Streptomonospora nanhaiensis: one gene and its partner. The protein of the gene in region 1 interacts with the protein of each later gene in a pairwise test. Links are inferred from orthologs where the notes say so. Each region holds a gene or a part of one and is shown on either strand. Other genes may lie near its edges. The genes, in order: HNR12_RS06055 and HNR12_RS10075.

Region 1 (8,613 bases):
GCCGCCCAGGTCGGCAACGCCGTCGCCGTGCACTGCCTGGAGGTCAACGGCCCCCAGGAGTACGAGCTGACCCCCGCGAGCCTGCTCGACAAGATCACCGCCTCCTACGGCGAGGACAGCGCGCGGGCGATCAAGCCGCACCTGGCCTAGCCGCACCGGCCCGACCCGGGGCCTCCGCCGACGCGGGGGCCCTTCGGCGTGCGCGCTCCGGCCTCGGCGGGCGGGACTCCCGGCCCCGAACGCCCCCGACCCCCGCGCCGCCGTCCGCCCGCGTTCTCCCGAACCCGCCTGCCCCCGCTCAGCCGCGCGGGCGCCGGCGGCAGCCGCGCCGCGCCGCAGGAGGCTCCGCGGGCGCGGCCGCCTCGGCCGGGGCCGCCGCCGCGCGCTCGCCGCCGCCGGCCAGGAAGTCGAACACCGCCCGCTCCAGCTGGCAGGGCGCGCTCGCCGGCGCGCTCCAGGGCACCCGCACCAGCACCGGGTCGGCGCCCGAGACCGGGTTCACCCACACGGTGGCACCGCGGGAGTCCAGCTCCCACAGCCACGCCGCGCCGCGCGGCGCACCCGGCAGGGCGGCCGCGGCGGCGGCCAGTTCGTCGCGGTAGCGGTCGTTGACCCGGGCCAGGATGTCCTCGGCCGGGCCGACCAGCGGATCGGCCCGCGCGGCCAGGTAGGCCGGCCCCTCGACCACGCCCATGGCGTCGTAGGTGTGGTAGAGCACGGTCGCCGGAGCCACCCTGACCAGCAGCGGAGCGGGACCGGCGGGGGAGGGGCCCAGCGCCGCCAGCAGCTCCTCGTCGGGGTCGCGCTCCCACACCGCCAGGGCCGCCCCGCGCCGCTCGCGGGCCGGCACCGCACCCGCCCTGCCCTGGCACCACAGCCGAGCGCGTACAGTAGGGGTGCGACCCACACGCCGCAGCGCGGACAGTTCGACCCCGACCATCGGTCCGGTGTCACCCTGCCGCCCCTCCCGCAGCGCCTCGCGCAACGGGTGGTCGGCCGCGACCCACAGGAGCACGCGGCCGGCGTGATCGACCGCCCCGCGCACGCTGAAACGCGTGTCGGGATAGTCAGCCAACGTCGCCATGGTGGGGGTCGCCGTGGCGGCAAGGGAACGGACCCGTTCGATCGCGGACGGGCAGGGCTGTCGCATGACACCTCCTAGACTTAGGCAAGCCTTACCTAGGATTCCCGTTTTCGCAAGAGACACATAGACGGAGGACGTTAATGCGCTACACCGGACCTAAGGTGCGGTTGTCCCGGCGCGCGGGTATCCCGCTGACCCGTAAGGCGGTCAGCTACTTCGAGAAGCGGCCCTACCCCCCGGGTGAGCACGGCCGCCGAGTTCGGCGCTCCAGCAGCGACTACGCGGTGCGCCAGGCCGAGAAGCAGCGCCTGCGCTGGTACTACGACCTTTCCGAGAAGCAGCTGGCCCGCGCCTACGAGAACGCCAAGAAGCGGCCCGGCCGTACCGGTGAGGAGCTGATCGCCGAGCTGGAGCTGCGGCTCGTCTCGGTCGTGCTGCGCGCCGGCCTGGCGCCGTCGATCTACGCGGCCCGCCAGTACATCAACCACGGCCACATCACCGTGGACGGCAAGAAGGTCGACATCCCCTCCTACCTGGTGAAGCCGGGTCAGGTCATCGCCGTCCGGGAGAAGTCCCGGCAGATGGTGCCGTTCGTGGAGGCCGCCGAGGGCGTGCACGCCGACGACAAGATCGCCGGCTACCTCGCCGTCAGCCACAAGGACCTGCGCGTCGCGGTCGTCGACCGCCCCAAGCGCGAGCAGGTGCCGGTGCCCTTCGACGAGCAGCTCGTCGTGGAGTACTACGCGCGCTAGTCCCCGCTGACACGCGCGCGGGCCGTGCGACCCCTCGGGGGCGCACGGCCCGCTGTGCTCCGCGGGCCCGCCCGCGCGCGGCCCGGGCGGGCTAGTACATGCGGCGGATGTGGAACGCGCTGCCCCGGCTCAGCGGGACCTCGGCCACGAACTCCTGCATCTTCATCCGGCACCACGAGGGGATGTCCGTCCGCGCGGCGGGGTCGTCGGCCGTGACGGCGATGACCGAGCCGATGGGCACCTCCCGGATCCGCCCGGCCAGCATGATGATGGGGATCGGGCACTTGCGGCCGATCGCCTCCACGGTCACCAACGGCTGGTCCGACACCTGCGCTCTCCCCTCGACGCCTGCTCGTATCCCATTCTTTACCCAAGTCGCCGGCTAAGTGGCACCCGGTTAAGGGACGCGTGAAACCAGCGGTACTCTCGCCTTAGCCCGCTTGCGAGGGCCGCGCCGGCACCCGAGGCAGCCGGAGGCGACCCCGCCGGCGGGCCGGGCGAACACGCCGATCCGCCCCGGATCGCCGCAGGCGTCCGCACCGCGCCCCGGGCGCGGTACGGAGGCCCCAGCGCGTGTCCGGCCGGAAGCCCGCCGGGCACCCCGGTCAACACGCTGGTCAGGCATGCCCCTGGACTGCCCTGCGGGCTGATCGCGCTAGTGTTTCCCCCGAAAAGCTTTGGAATACCACCGCCCGCGCGACGACCGCGGGCATCACCGCTGGGAAGGCAATCCGTGAGTCCGACCCGCCATAGGAATCGGCGCCCCGCGCTGCGCCGATGGGCACCACGCGGCGCCGCGCTCGCCGCGCTGGGCCTGGCCGCGACCGGCTGCGCGTCGAACGAGTTCACTCGTTTGGGCGTGCCGGAGCCGATCACCGAACAGGGCCAGCGTGTCCTCACGCTCTGGCAGGGCTCGTGGGTGGCGGCGTTCGCGGTCGGCATCCTGGTGTGGGGACTGATCGTCTGGACGGTCATCTTCCACCGCAAGCGCTCCGAGCAGCTTCCGCCGCAGGTGCGCTACAACATGCCCATCGAGGCCCTGTACACCGTCCTGCCGATCGTCATCATCGCGGTCCTGTTCTACTTCACCGCGCGCGACCAGACGGTCCTGCTCGACACCGAGGAGCCGGCCGACACCAACATCGAGGTCGTCGGCTTCCAGTGGAGCTGGCAGTTCAACTACCTCGACCAGTCGCGTGTCGACGCCGAGGAGCAGGGCACCGAGCCCCAGACCGAGTTCTCGGTCGCGGGCACCCCCCAGCACCAGCCCACGCTGGTGCTGCGCGAGGGCGACGTCGTGCACTTCGACCTCACCTCGCCCGACGTGATCCACTCCTTCTGGATCCCGGCCTTCGCCTTCAAGATGGACATCATCCCCGGCCAGGACAACGAGTTCCAGGTCAAGGTCCAGGAGGGCACCGCGGGCACCTACGCCGGCCGCTGCGCCGAGCTGTGCGGTGTCGACCACTCCCGCATGCTGTTCACCGTCGAGGTCATGGAGCCCGACGACTACGACCGCTGGGTCGAGGAGCAGCGCCAGGCCGCCGCCGACGAGCAGCAGCAGCTGGAGTCCGGCGAGGAGCTGGAGCCGCGCGGCGAGGACACCGGCACCGCCATCGAGGGCCCCGGCACCGGGGACCAGGAGGGGTCGGGCGACGACGTGGCCCGCGACGAGTCCACCGAGACGCCCGAGCCTTCGGCGTCGGCCGAGGAGGAGGCAGGCCAGTAATGGCGACCGCAACACAGCCACGCGCGGAGGCGGCCCCCGCCCCCACCCGCAAGGGCTCCATCATCGTCAGCTGGCTGACGTCGACCGACCACAAGGTCATCGGGTACATGTACCTGATCACCTCGTTCCTCTTCTTCATCTTCGGCGGCATCCTCGCGCTGGTCATGCGCGCCGAGCTGCTGTGGCCCGGCCTGCAGGTCGTGACCAACGAGCAGTTCAACCAGCTGTTCACGATGCACGGCACGATCATGCTGCTGATGTTCGCGACCCCGCTGTTCGTCGGGTTCGCCAACATCATCATGCCGCTGCAGATCGGCGCGCCCGACGTGGCGTTCCCCCGCATCAACCTGTTCGGCTACTACCTGTACCTGTTCGGCAGCCTCATCGCCGTGGGCGGGTTCCTCACCCCCGGCGGCGCGGCCAGCTTCGGCTGGTTCGCCTACACCCCGCTGTCGGACGCCGTGCGCTCGCCCGGCCTGGGCGGCGACCTGTGGATCATGGGCCTGGCCGTCAGCGGTCTGGGCACGATCCTGGGTGCGGTCAACTTCATCACCACCGGCCTGTGCATGCGCGCGCCGGGCATGACGATGTTCCGCATGCCGATCTTCACCTGGAACGCGATGCTGACCAGCGTGCTGGTGCTCATCGCCTTCCCGGTCCTGACCGCGGCCCTGATCGCGCTGGGCGCCGACCGGATGATCGGTACGCACGTCTACGACGCCGAGCACGGCGGCGCCATCCTGTGGCAGCACCTGTTCTGGTTCTTCGGCCACCCGGAGGTCTACATCATCGCGCTGCCGTTCTTCGGCATCGCGACCGAGATCCTTCCGGTGTTCAGCCGCAAGCCGATCTTCGGCTACAAGAGCCTGGTGGGCGCGACCATCGCCATCGCCGGCCTGTCGGTGACGGTGTGGGCGCACCACATGTTCCCCACCGGCGCGGTGCTGCTGCCGTTCTTCTCGTTCATGACGTTCCTCATCGCGGTGCCCACCGGGGTGAAGTTCTTCAACTGGATCGGCACCATGTGGCGCGGCCAGCTCGTGTTCGCCACGCCGATGCTGTTCACCATCGGGTTCCTGGTGACGTTCCTGTTCGGCGGCCTGACCGGTGTCATCCTGGCCTCCCCGCCGCTGGACTTCCACGTGACCGACTCCTACTTCGTGGTGGCCCACTTCCACTACGTGGTGTTCGGCACCGTGGTGTTCGCGATGTTCGCGGGCTTCTACTACTGGTGGCCCAAGTTCACCGGCAAGATGCTCAACGAGGCCCTGGGCAAGTGGCACTTCTGGTTCCTGTTCTTCGGGTTCCACGGGACCTTCCTGGTCCAGCACTGGCTGGGCGCCGAGGGCTTCCCGCGCCGCTACGCCGACTACCTGCCCAGCGACGGGTTCACCGAGCTCAACATGGTGTCCTCCATCGCCTCGTTCGTGCTGGGCGCCTCCACGCTGATCTTCTTCTGGAACATGTGGGTCACCGCCCGCAACGCGCCCAAGGTGACCGTGGACGACCCGTGGGAGTACGGCTGCTCGCTGGAGTGGGCGACCTCCTGCCCGCCGCCGCGGCACAACTTCACGTCGCTGCCGCGCATCCGCTCCGAGCGTCCGGCGTTCGACCTGCACCACCCGCACGCCGCCGCACCCGGATCGGCCGCGCCGGCCTCCGCGGGCCTGAAGTAGCAAAGCGAGTACTGACATGAAGATGCAGGCATACCTGTTCATGGGCGTCTCGACCTTCTTCGGGCTGGTCGCGGCCGTCTACGCCTACTGGTCGTGGATGGCCGAGGGCTACGTGGAGTGGACCGGGACCGTCGCCCTGGTGGTCTCCATCGGCTTCGGCTGGATGGTCGGGTTCTGGCTGTGGCAGTCGGCCCGGCGCAGCGAGCGCTACCACGGGCTGCCGCCCGAGGAGCGGCTGGACGGCGAGATCGCCGAGAACTCCGGCGAGTACGGGTTCTTCAGCCCGCACAGCTGGTGGCCGCTGTTCGTGGCCCTGTCGGTGGCGTTCATGGCCGTGGGCGTCACGATCGGCTGGTGGATGGTCTTCATCGGCGCGTTCGCGGTGATCCTGACCGCCATCGGCTGGGTCTTCGAGTACTACCGCGGCGAGTTCCAGCACTAGCCCGACAGCGCGAGCCGCACAGGGCGGCGCGGGCCCGGGCCCGCGCCGCCCCGGGGGTCCGCAGTGGCCCCGAGCACCCCGGCGGACGGCGATTTCCGACGAGATCGACCATCCGCCGGGGTATTCTCTTTTGGGCGGCCGATACCCGTTCGGGGTACGGCATTCCGGGCCTGGGGCCCCGGCCGCCCCAATTCATCCCACAGGTCTCAAACTTCTCCGCCTCGCGGTGCGTCCATACTGGGTAGAGACGCGGTAAATCGCGGGCAATCCGGACACTGGAGGTCGCACGGTGAAGGGCAGCGCATTCCCAACGGCGGTTCGAGGCGCGGGCGCCGGCTTGGCCGGGCTGCTGCTCGTCCTGGCCGCCGGCTGCACGGGAGCCGACAGCGGCGCGGAGTCCACCGGGGGAGAGGGCGGCGGACCGGCGGTCGAGGTCACCATCAGCCCCGAGGACGGCGCCACCGAGGTCGCCCCGAACTCCCCCATCACCGTCGAGGCCGCCGACGCCACCATCACCGACGTCCGGGTGGAGCAGACCGGCGGCGCCGCCGACGCCCAGAACGCCCCGGCCGAGTCCCCCTCGGCCGGCCCTTCGGGCGGGGCCGCCCTCGGCGCCATGACCGGCACCTTCAACGAGGACAAGACCACCTGGGTCAGCGACTGGAACCTCACCCCGGGCGCCGAGGTCACCGTCACCGCCACCGCCGAGAACAGCGACGGCGAGGAGGCCGAGGTCGTCAGCCAGTTCAGCACGCTGGAGGCGGTCGAGGGCAAGCGGCTGGAGCTGCAGTCGAACTTCCCCACCAGCGGCCAGACGGTCGGCGTGGGCATGCCCGTCATCATCAACTTCGACCTGCCGGTGGAGAACAAGGAGCAGGTCGAGAACTCCATGGAGGTCACCTCCGAGCAGCCGGTGCAGGGCGCCTGGAACTGGTTCGGCGACCAGATGGCGGTCTTCCGGCCCGAGGAGTACTGGGAGCCCAACCAGTCGGTCACGGTCGACCTGCACCTGGCGGGCGTCGAGGCCGCCGAGGGCGTCTACGGCATCGAGAACCACCAGATCAACTTCGAGGTGGGCCGCGAGCAGATCACCACGGTCGACGACGACGCCCACACCATGACCGTGGAGCGCGACGGCGAGACCGTGAAGACGTTCCCGATCAGCAACGGCCGCGGCGACACCCGGCAGTACACCACCACCAGCGGCATCCACCTGACCATGGAGAAGTACGAGCACCTGGTCATGGACTCCTCGACCATGGGCATCCCGGTCGACAGCCCCGAGGGCTACAAGCTGGACGTGAACTACGCGGTCCGCTTCTCCAACAGCGGAGAGTTCACCCACGCCGCCCCGTGGAACGGCCAGCTCGGCGAGGCCAACGCCAGCCACGGCTGCACCAACATGAGCACGGCCGACGCCAAGTGGTTCTACGAGGAGTCGCTGATGGGCGACCCGTTCATCGTGACGGGCACCGACCGCCAGCTCGAGGTCGACAACGGCTGGGGCTACTGGCAGCGCTCCTGGGAGGACTGGCTGGCCAACAGCGCCACCGGCGAGCCCGACACCACCGACGGCAAGGGCACGCCGGGCGACGTCCACGGCGAGCAGGAGCAGGCCGACTAGGGCTTCTCCGCCAGGGGCCGCCCGGTCAGGGCCGGCCGGAAGGCGCCACACCGGCCACGGGGCCGCGGAGCACGTGCTCCGCGGCCCCGTCCGCGTTCGCGGGCCCGAGGCGCCCGCAGGCGCCGGGCGGCGGCCTAAAGCCACCGCCGCCCGGTGGGCCGGGGGCGGGGCGCCGGGCGGCGGGCGGCACGGGTGTCCGGGGGCCGGCGGCGGGCATGGCCCCGGCCGGCGCTCCCGCGTTCCGGCGGTGCCGCGCCCGCCGGGCGCAAGCGGCGCGGGCGGCCGGGGGAGGGGGAGGGGCGCACGCTCACCGGAGGGCTCGGCGGTGGCCGGGGACACCGCCGCCGGGCGCTCCAGTCGCCGCTGCGGCCGCCGGCGATCTTGGGGCGGGTTCGGGCTCGCCCCGCGAGGGCGGGGCCGTCCTCGTGCGGCTGAGCGCCGCCTCCGCCCCGGCGCCCCCGGGTCGCGGGCCGCCGCGCGCCCCGCCCGCGTCCCTACCCCGGACACGCCGAAGGGCCCGGCCCCCGCTTCCGGGGTGCCGGGCCCTTCGCCGCTCAGGTCACCGGGACGGCTAGGCGCCGCTGGTGGCCTCCTGCTTGGTGTCCGCGTCGGCCGACTCGTCGTAGTGGGCGCCGTGGTGCAGGTGGTGGCCGGTGTGCGGCTGGACGTCCTCGAACGGGACGTTGTCGCGCGTGTACCAGTCCGCCAGCCGCGTGCGCAGGCGGCCCATCATGCCGCGCGACGCCGGCGCCTCGACGCCGTTGTCGTCGTGGGACTCCACGTCGATCCGCGAGACCGGGGTCTTGCTCTGCAGCACGTGCACGGTCTCGTCCGTGGACTCCTTGTGGACCTCGATGAACTCGCCGCTGGGCAGCTGCTGGATGGTGCCGCTCTCGTAGCCGTGCTCCAGCTGCTCGCGGTCGCGGCGCTGGAGGCCCAGGCAGATCCGCTTGGCGACCATGAACCCGATGATCGGCCCGACGATCACCCCGATCCGGAAGAACCAGGTGGTGCCGTACAGCGACACCTGGAACGTCTCGGAGATGATGTCGTTGGACCCGGCCAGCCACAGCAGCCCGTAGAACACGATGCCGGCCACGCCCACACCGGTGCGCACCGGGGCGTTGCGCGGACGGTCGGCCACGTTGTGGTGGCGGCGGTCGCCGCTGATCCACGCCTCGACGAACGGCCACAGGGCCATGCCGCCGAAGAGGATCCCCGGGATCACCAGGCCCGGCACGAGCACACCGGTCGGGATGGAGTAGCCGGCGAAGTCGATGTCGAACCAGTTCGGGAAGATCCGCAG
Region 2 (8,660 bases), 940 kb from region 1 along the record:
GCAAGGCCGGCCCCTACACCGCCGACGACGACGCCGACGACCCCATGGCGCCGCGCACCCAGTTCTTCAACTCCACGCTGCGCCCCGAGGAGTTCCGCGACATCCTCACCCCCGTCGAGGAGCGGCGCGGCGGCCAGGTCGGCCGCTACGGCGACGAGGACGACGGCGAGGAGGATCGCGGCGGGTTCCTCACCCGCTTCCGCCGGGGCGGCGGCGACCGCCTCAGCGACTACATCGACACCGACGACGACGCCGAGGACGACGACTACGAGGAGGAGCCGCGCCACCTGCCGTGGCTGCTGGTCATCCCCGTCCTGGCCTTCCTCACCGGGTTCACGCTGGCCATCCCCGACATCGGCGTGCTGCTCGGCGTGCTCGCCGCCTCGGTGCTGGGCGCCCTCGACACCGTCAAGGTCGAGCACGCCCGGCGGCTCCAGACCCGCGGCCCGCGCAGCTCCGACCACATGGTGATCGCGCTGAGCATGCCGTGGGCGGTGCTGCGCACCCTGGGCCGCACCCTGCTCTACGGGCTGGGCTACCTGCTGGCCGGGATCGTGGTGGGGATCGTCATCGGCCTGATCACCGGCACGAACAACCCCAACAACGTCACCGCCTACGCGCTGGGCCTGGTGGTGCTGCTCAGCTTCGTGGGCCCCAACGGCCGCGGCGCCATGCGCCAGGCCCGATCCACCATCGAGGGCATCGCCGTGCGCAACACCTACGTCTACTGGGGCGCGATCGTGGTGCCGGTGCTGCTGGCGCTGCTGGTGCTGTCCTACGGCCTGGGCGCGCACTCCTACTGGCTCATTCCGGGCGGCCCCTCCAACTGGGCGCTGTTCGGCGGCTGACACCCCCGCGCGCGGGGCCTTCGGCGCCCCGCGCCGCCAGGGGGCGGGTCGGGTTCGCCCCGAGTGCTACCAGCCAGTAACATCGGGGTGGAAAGCAGAGTACGCAGGCGGGAGGCGTGACGTGAACGCCGCCCCGCCACCCGATGGCATCGATTGCATTTGGCACCCTTAGGGGCCACGGACGCGCCAGGCGTCCGCGCCGTCCGAGTGGGCGACGCATGAGTGCAGGGGAGGTCGGCCACCGGCCATGAATATTGTCGTTTTGGTCAAGCAGGTCCCGGACACGGCGACCGAGCGCAAGCTCTCGTCCGATGACAACACGCTGGACCGCGCGGCGTCGGACGGCGTCATCAACGAGCTGGACGAGTACGCCATCGAGGAGGCGCTGCTCCTCAAGGAGAAGCACGGCGGCGAGGTCACCATCCTGACGATGGGACCCGACCAGGCCACCGACTCCATCCGCAAGGCCCTGTCCATGGGCGCCGACAAGGCCGTCCACCTCGTGGACGACGCGCTGCACGGCTCCGACGCCCTCCAGACCGCCTACGCCCTGTCCAAGGCGCTGGGCACGCTGGAGTACGACCTCGTCGTGCTGGGCTCGGAGTCCACCGACGCCCGCACCGGCATCGTCGGCGCGGCGCTGGCCGAGTACCTGGGCCTGCCGCAGCTCACCCTCGCCGGCAAGGTCGAGGTCGACGGCCGGGCCATCAAGATCCAGCGCGCCACCGACTACGGCTACGACGTGGTCGAGGCGCAGCTCCCGGCCGTGGTGTCGGTCGTCGAGAAGATCAACGAGCCGCGCTACCCGTCGTTCAAGCTCATCATGCAGGCCAAGAAGAAGCCGGTCGCCAAGCTCAGCGCCGCCGACGCCGGCATCGACACCGCCCTGGTGGGCCTGGCCAACGCCGCCACCGAGACCGTCGACTTCGCGCCGGCCCCGCCGCGCGCCGCCGGCACCGTGATCAAGGACGAGGGCGACGGCGGCGTCAAGGCCGCCGACTTCCTCGCCGAGAAGAAGTTCGTGTAGGTCCGGCGAGACAGGAAGGATTGACTGACATGGCTGAAGTCCTCGTCCTCGTCGACCACGTCGACGGTGAGGTCAAGAAGGTCACCACCGAGCTGCTGACGGCCGCCCGCCGTGTCGGCGAGCCCGCGGCGGTCTGGATCGGTGACGGCGCCGAGGCCGCCCAGGCCCGGCTCGCCGAGTTCGGCGCGGTCAAGGTCTACGCCGCCTCCGCCGAGCTGAACGACTACGTGGTGGCCCCCAAGGCCGAGCTGCTGGCCAAGCTCGCCCAGGAGAAGTCCGCCGCGGCCGTCCTCGTCTCGGCCACCCCCGAGAACAAGGAGGTCGCCGGCCGCACCGCCGTGAAGCTCGGCTCGGGCGTGCTCACCGACGTGGTCGACCTCACGGCCGACCTCGTGGCCGAGCACAGCGTCTTCGGCGGCGCCGTGGTCACCCACGCCAAGGTGCGCACGGGCGTGCCCGTCGTCGCGGTGCGGCCCAACTCCGTGCCGGCCGAGCCCGCCCCGGCCCAGGCCGAGGTCGAGCAGGTCGCCGTGGAGCTGTCGGCCGCCGCCACCGCCGCCCGCGTGGTCGAGCGCGTGGTGCAGGAGAAGGGCGCCCGCCCGGAGCTGACCGAGGCCGCGATCGTGGTCTCCGGCGGACGCGGCGTGGGCTCCGACGACTTCTCCGTCGTGGAGAACCTGGCCGACGCCCTCGGCGCCGCCGTGGGCGCCTCGCGCGCCGCGGTCGACTCCGGCTGGTACCCCAACCAGTTCCAGGTCGGCCAGACCGGCAAGACCGTCAGCCCCAACCTCTACGTCGCCCTGGGCATCTCCGGCGCGATCCAGCACCGGGCCGGCATGCAGACCTCGAAGAACATCGTCGCGGTCAACAAGGACCCCGAGGCCCCGATCTTCGAGCTGGCCGACTTCGGCGTGGTCGGCGACCTCCACACGGTGGCGCCGCAGCTCACCGAGGAGATCAACAAGCGCAGGTGAGCGCCGCGGGCGGCGCGTCCGCCCACGGCGCCCGCACGGCCCCGGGAGGCGTCCGCCGCCCGGGGCCGCGGCGCGTCCGGGGCCCGCCGACCGGGACCGCGGCGCCCCGCCGGGCGCGGGGGTGCCCCTAGGCCGGGGCGCGGCCGAGCGCACCCGGCGCGCCGCCGTATGCTGGACACCGCCATGGTGTACCTGGATCACGCCGCCACCACCGCCGTCCGTCCCGAGGTAGTCGCGGACATGACGGAGGAGTTCGGCCACCTCGGAAACCCCTCCTCGCTGCACGGCGCGGGGCGCCGCGCCCGCCGCGCGGTCGAGGAGGCGCGCGAGAGCATCGCCGACTCCCTCGGCTGCGCCCCCAACGAGGTGGTGTTCACCGCCGGGGGCACCGAGGCCGACAACCTCGCCGTCAAGGGCCTGTACTGGGCCCGCGCCCAGGAGTCCCCCCGCCGCCGGCGCATCCTCGTCAGCGCGGTGGAGCACCACGCGGCGCTCGACCCCGCCCGCTGGATGGCCGACCACCAGGGCGCCGTCTACGAGGAGGTCCCGGTCGACCGCCACGGCCGCGTGGCGCCCGAGGCGCTGCGCGCCGCCATCGAGCGCGACCCCGACGACGTCGCCCTGGTGTCGGTGATGTGGGCCAACAACGAGGTCGGCACCCTCCAGCCGGTGGCCGAGCTGGCCGCGGTGGCCCGCGAGTACGGCATCCCCTTCCACAGCGACGCGGTGCAGGCGGTGGGCACCCAGCCGGTGTCCTTCGCCGAGTCCGGGGCCTCCGCGCTGACCGTCAGCGCGCACAAGATCGGCGGGCCCGTGGGCGTGGGCGCCCTGGTGCTGGCGCGCGGCGTGGAGCCCACCCCCGTGCTGCACGGCGGCGGTCAGGAGCGCGAGCTGCGCTCGGGCACGCTGATGACCCCGCTGCTGCGCGGGTTCGCCACGGCGCTGCGGCTGGCGGCGGCCGAACGCGCCGCCCACGCCCGCCACCTGGCCCGGCTGCGCGACTCCCTGGTGGCGGCGGTGCGCGAGCACGTGCCCGACGCCGTCCTCAACGGCCACCCCACCGAGCGCCTGCCCGGGATCGCGCACCTGTCCTTCCCCGGCTGCGAGGGCGACGCCCTGCTGATGCTGCTGGACGCGCGCGGGATCGCGTGCTCCACGGGGTCGGCGTGCTCGGCCGGGGTGGCGCAGGCCAGCCACGTGCTGCTGGCCATGGGCGCCGACGCCGAGACCGCGCGCAGCTCGCTGCGGTTCTCGCTGGGGCACGGCTCCGGCCCGGCCGACATCGCCGCGCTGGGCGAGGCGATCGGCCCCGTGGTCGAGCGCGCGCGGGCGGCCCGCCGCAAGCGCCGCGCCGCCTGAGCCGCCCCCGGCGGCCGGGGGCGGGCCCGATCAGCGCTCCAGCTGCCCCCGGATGGGCCGCAGCAGCTGCTCGATGGTCTGCCACTCGGGGTCGAGCCGGCTCTGCACCACCGCGCGGCCCTCGCCCCAGTCGCGCACGGCCGCCTCGAAGTCGGCCATCACCCCGGAGTCGGGGTCGATGTAGAAGTAGAACTGCCGCTGGCCGCCCGCGGTCTGCTGGGCCAGTAGGGCGCCGTTGTCGCCCAGCAGCGTGCGCAGCCCGGTGGCGAACTCCTCCAGCGCTGTGGTGGAGGGCTCGGTGGGCAGCCGGTCGCCGTCGCTGGCGGCGTAGGGCAGCACCACGTGGGCGTAGAGGGTGAGCGCCGGGAAGTCGCGGCGGTGCAGCGGGTGGCGCACCGCGATCTCGATCACGCCGCGCAGCGGCACCCGGCCCTGGAGGGTCACCCAGCCGCCCAGCGCGCCGGAGAGCTGGCTCACGACCGAGGGGATGGAGGTGGGCGGCAGCGGGTCCAGCGGCTTCTCCACCAGCGGCTCGGTCCGGCCCACCCAGCGCACGTAGTCGTCCTCGCCCAGCGCCAGCATCACCACGTGGTCGGCCAGCCCGGCGCGGGTCTCCTCGGACACGAACATGAAGTCGGGGTGGTAGACCCCCACCTCGACCTTGCTGCGCCGCTGGTCGACGCGCATGGACACGCTGCTGTGCGCGAGGTCGAACTCGTGGTCGTCCCAGCGCGTCGTGCGGCCCAGGCGCTCGGGGTCGGCCGGCAGCGCGGGGAAGAACCGCCAGCCGGGCTCCTCGGGCGCCGCCCGCGCCCAGCGCTCGGTGAGCACCCGCGCCTGGTCGTCGGGCCCGGCGGTGAGCACCAGCGCGTGCGTGGAGCCGTTCTCCAGCGAGGCCAGGGGGTCGTCCAGCGCCGCCATGCGCGCCATCAGCCGCCCGGGGTCGGTGTCGTCGTCGAGCCCGAGGTCGCCCAGCCCGCCCAGCCCGGAGTCGGCGTCGCGCGGCGCCGTGGAGACCTCCCAGTTGAGGTCGGGGTGGATCCGCGCCACCGCCTGGGACACCCGCTCGGCGACGTCCTCGGGCGGCGGGGTGCCGTTGTCGACGGAGGCCGCCAGGGCGGTCCGGAACTCCGGCCACTGGCGCCAGAACTCGTCCACGGCGACGGCGGATTCGGACTGCTGAGAGCGGCGGCGACGGAACAGAGCCATGGCCCTGATTTTCGCAGAACGCCGCGGCGGGCGCGCCAGAAGGTCCCCGCGCGGCGCGGGCGGGGCGCGGCCCGGCGAAACCCTGTCGAGGCGGGTGCCCGCCAGGACATAGGCTGGGAGGCGCTATGACTCTGCGCGTACTGGCCGCCATGTCCGGCGGCGTCGACTCCGCCGTGGCCGCCGCCCGCGCGGCCGAGGCCGGCCACGACGTCACCGGCGTCCACCTGGCCCTCTCCAAGAACCCGCAGTCCTACCGCAGCGGCGCGCGCGGCTGCTGCACGGTCGAGGACTCCCGCGACGCCCGCCGCGCGGCCGACGTCATCGGCATCCCCTTCTACGTGTGGGACATGGCCGAGGAGTTCGACCGCGACGTGGTGAGCGACTTCGTCGCCGAGTACGCCGCGGGCCGCACCCCCAACCCGTGCCTGCGCTGCAACGAGAAGATCAAGTTCGCGGCGGTGCTGGACCGCGCGATCGCGCTGGGCTTCGACGCCGTGTGCACCGGCCACCACGTCCGCAAGGTCGACGGCCGGCTGCGGCGCAGCGTCGACCTCGGCAAGGACCAGTCCTACGTGCTGGGCGTGCTCACCCGCGAGCAGGTGGCGCACGCCATGTTCCCGCTGGGCGACTGCACCAAGGTCGAGGTCCGGGCCGAGGCCGAGCGGCGCGGGCTGGCGGTGGCCGACAAGCCCGACAGCCACGACATCTGCTTCATCGCCGACGGCGACACCGCCGGATTCCTCAACGACCGGCTGGGCGGGGAGCCCGGCCCCATCAAGGACGAGTCCGGCGCCGTGCTGGGCACCCACCAGGGCGCGCACACGTTCACGGTGGGCCAGCGCAAGGGCCTCAACCTGGGGGGCGCCGTCAAGCGCCGCTACGTGCTGTCCATCGAGCCGGTGAACAACACGGTCACGGTGGGCCCGCGCGACTCCCTCAAGGTCGACGAGATCACCGCCGAGCGCCCGGTGTGGAGCGGCTGCGCGCCGCTGACCGAGCCCACCGCCTGCCGGGTGCAGCTGCGCGCCCACGGCGAGGTCTACGGCTGCCGCGCGGTGGAGCGCGACGGCCGGCTGGTGATCGAGCTGGACGAGCCGGCCACCGGGGTGGCGGCGGGCCAGGCCGCCGTTCTGTACGGCGGCGAGCACGGCGACACCGTGCTGGGGTCGGGCACCATCGCGGCCACCGCCCGCCGCAGGCAGGACTCCCCGGTCTAGCGCGCCACCGGCGCCCGGCGCGGGCGGGGTCTGGTCGGCCACAATTCGCCGCCGCCGACCTCCGTACAGGTTAGGTAAGGCATAGCATGGTTGCCTGATCCGTGTGCGGAGGGGTGCGATGGAGTACGGGTTCCTGGACGGCCGGCCCTTCTGGATCGTCTACGCCGCCCTCTTCGCCATCGTCTTCGCCCGCACCCAGGCCACCTACTGGATCGGCCGCGGCCTGGGGATCGGGCTGCACCGCTCGCCCGCCGGCCGGCGGCTCGGCGACCGCCTGGAGCGGGCCGAGTCGCTGATCAACCGCTTCGGGCCGCCCGTGGTCACCCTCTCCTACGCCACCGTGGGCTTCCAGACCGCCATCCACCTGGCGGCCGGGGCGATGCGCATGTCGTTCGTGCGCTACCTGGTGGCCATGCTGCCCGGCTGCGCCGGGTGGGCGGCCGTCTACAGCCTCGGCGGCCTGGCCGTCCTCGCCGTGTGGTGGGACCTCTTCCTGCGCTCGCCCGCCCTGGCGGCGGCCGCGGGGGTGCTCCTGATCGCCGCGGCGGTGGCGGCGGTGCTGCTGGCGCGCCGCCGCCGCGCGCGGTCGGCCGCGCCCGCTGACGGCACAGAGCCGGCCGACACGCCCTCGGCGTCCTCCGCCGCCTGAGCCGCGGGCACGCTCCCGCCCCCGCATCCCCGCGCGGCGCCCGCCGCCGGGCACCTGGCCGCGCCGCCGCGCCCCGCGTGCCTTCACCGCGCTCTACCCGCCCTTCACCGCGTCCCGGGGCGGGGTGCGTTCCCCGATTGTGGGTAATGCATACGATATTGACTCCATATGATCTGCTGTATATACAGTAGCTGCGCCCGGGAGTCCCCGGCGCCCCTTTCCCGCCGGCCTCGGGCCGTCCCACTCCGGAAGGCAGCGCAGCAGACGTGTCCATCACCCGACCACCCGTCACCGCCGACCCCCCGCCCGGCCTGCGGTCCTCCGCCCTGCGCCGCCTGGGCCGGTTCACCGCCCGCCGCTCCGGGACCGTCCTGCTGGCCTCGGCGGTGCTCACCCTCGTCGCCCTGCTCGCCGCCGCCGGGACCCTCGACCGGCTGGTGCTCAGCAGGTTCGTCAGCCCCGGATCGGAGTCGCTGCAGGCCGCCCAGATCCTCCAGGAGGAGTTCGGCACCGGCACCCAGGGCGTGCTGCTGCTGGTCACCGCCACCGAGGGCACCGTCGACTCCCCGGACGTGCGCGAGGCCGGCCTGGCCGTGGAGCGCGCGTTCGCCGCCGAGGACGGCGTGGCCGAGACCGCCTCCTACTGGTCGCGCGGGGAGTCGCCGTCCATGCGCGGCGAGGACGGCACCCAGGCCCTGATCATCGCCCGGCTGTCCGGCGACGTCACCGAGGCCCGCACCCGGCTGGCCGAGCTGTCGCCGGAGTACACCCTGGAGCGCGACGCGATCCGGGTGGCCGTCGGCGGCGGCGACGAGGTGTTCCGCCAGGCCGCCGAGCAGGCGCGGGCCGACTTCCTCACCGCCGAGATGATCGTCCTGCCGATGGTGCTCCTGCTGCTGTGGGCGATCTACCGCCGGCTGCCCGCCGCCGTGCTCACCGTGGCCATGGGCCTGTTCTCCGTCGTGGCCACCCTGGCGCTGCTGCGCGGGGTCGCCGCGGCCACCGAGGTCTCGACCTTCGCTGCCAACCTCGCGCTGGTGATGGGCCTGGGGCTGGGCGTGGACTACTGCCTGTTCATCATCAACCGGTTCCGCGAGGAGCTGGGCGAGGGCCGGACCGTCCCCGAGGCGGTGGAGCACGCGGTGGCCACCGCGGGGCGCACGGTCGCCTTCAGCGGCCTGACCGTGGCGGTGTCCCTGCTGTGCATGCTGCTGTTCCCCTTCCCGTTCCTGCGCTCCTTCGGCTACGCCGGCGCGGGTGTGGTGCTGACCTCGGTGTTCGCCGCGCTGGTGATCATGCCCGCCGCGCTGGCCCGGCTGGGCGCGCGCGTGCGGGTGCGCAGCCTGGACGGCCGGGGGAGCGGGGCGCGGTGGTGGC

What was found.
Region 2: the proteins of HNR12_RS06055 (region 1) and HNR12_RS10075 interact in binary tests that used the Escherichia coli proteins (3 or more experiments, as listed by UniProt). The link is inferred for Streptomonospora nanhaiensis from one-to-one orthologs.

The regions. Positions count from the first base shown.
Region 1 is NZ_JACCFO010000001.1:1,398,100-1,406,712, reverse strand. Bases 547-3,462 are described here. They hold HNR12_RS06055 (sulfurtransferase TusA family protein), read right to left. Parts: upstream 2,165-3,462; coding sequence 1,928-2,164; downstream 547-1,927. Other genes in these bases: ctaC (aa3-type cytochrome oxidase subunit II), read left to right, coding at 2,570-3,462; rpsD (30S ribosomal protein S4), read left to right, coding at 1,225-1,836; HNR12_RS06065 (DUF2470 domain-containing protein), read right to left, coding at 547-1,075. Outside these bases: HNR12_RS06070 (PfkB family carbohydrate kinase), read left to right, coding at 1-150; more of HNR12_RS06065, read right to left, coding at 299-546; more of ctaC, read left to right, coding at 3,463-3,565; ctaD (aa3-type cytochrome oxidase subunit I), read left to right, coding at 3,565-5,241; HNR12_RS06040 (cytochrome c oxidase subunit 4), read left to right, coding at 5,258-5,683; HNR12_RS06035 (L,D-transpeptidase), read left to right, coding at 5,973-7,307; qcrB (cytochrome bc1 complex cytochrome b subunit), read right to left, coding at 7,879-8,613. UniProt on the Escherichia coli protein: Sulfur carrier protein involved in sulfur trafficking in the cell. Part of a sulfur-relay system required for 2-thiolation during synthesis of 2-thiouridine of the modified wobble base 5-methylaminomethyl-2-thiouridine (mnm(5)s(2)U) in tRNA.
Region 2 is NZ_JACCFO010000001.1:2,343,562-2,352,221, reverse strand. What follows is about bases 2,158-5,120. They hold HNR12_RS10075 (cysteine desulfurase family protein), read left to right. Parts: upstream 2,158-3,032; coding sequence 3,033-4,208; downstream 4,209-5,120. Other genes in these bases: HNR12_RS10070 (DUF695 domain-containing protein), read right to left, coding at 4,239-5,120; HNR12_RS10080 (electron transfer flavoprotein subunit alpha/FixB family protein), read left to right, coding at 2,158-2,849. In the rest of the region: HNR12_RS10090 (serine/threonine-protein kinase), read left to right, coding at 1-848; HNR12_RS10085 (electron transfer flavoprotein subunit beta/FixA family protein), read left to right, coding at 1,096-1,875; more of HNR12_RS10080, read left to right, coding at 1,905-2,157; more of HNR12_RS10070, read right to left, coding at 5,121-5,417; tRNA 2-thiouridine(34) synthase MnmA, read left to right, coding at 5,543-6,634; HNR12_RS10060 (DedA family protein), read left to right, coding at 6,753-7,283; HNR12_RS10055 (MMPL family transporter), read left to right, coding at 7,550-8,660. UniProt on the Escherichia coli protein: Master enzyme that delivers sulfur to a number of partners involved in Fe-S cluster assembly, tRNA modification or cofactor biosynthesis. Catalyzes the removal of elemental sulfur from cysteine to produce alanine.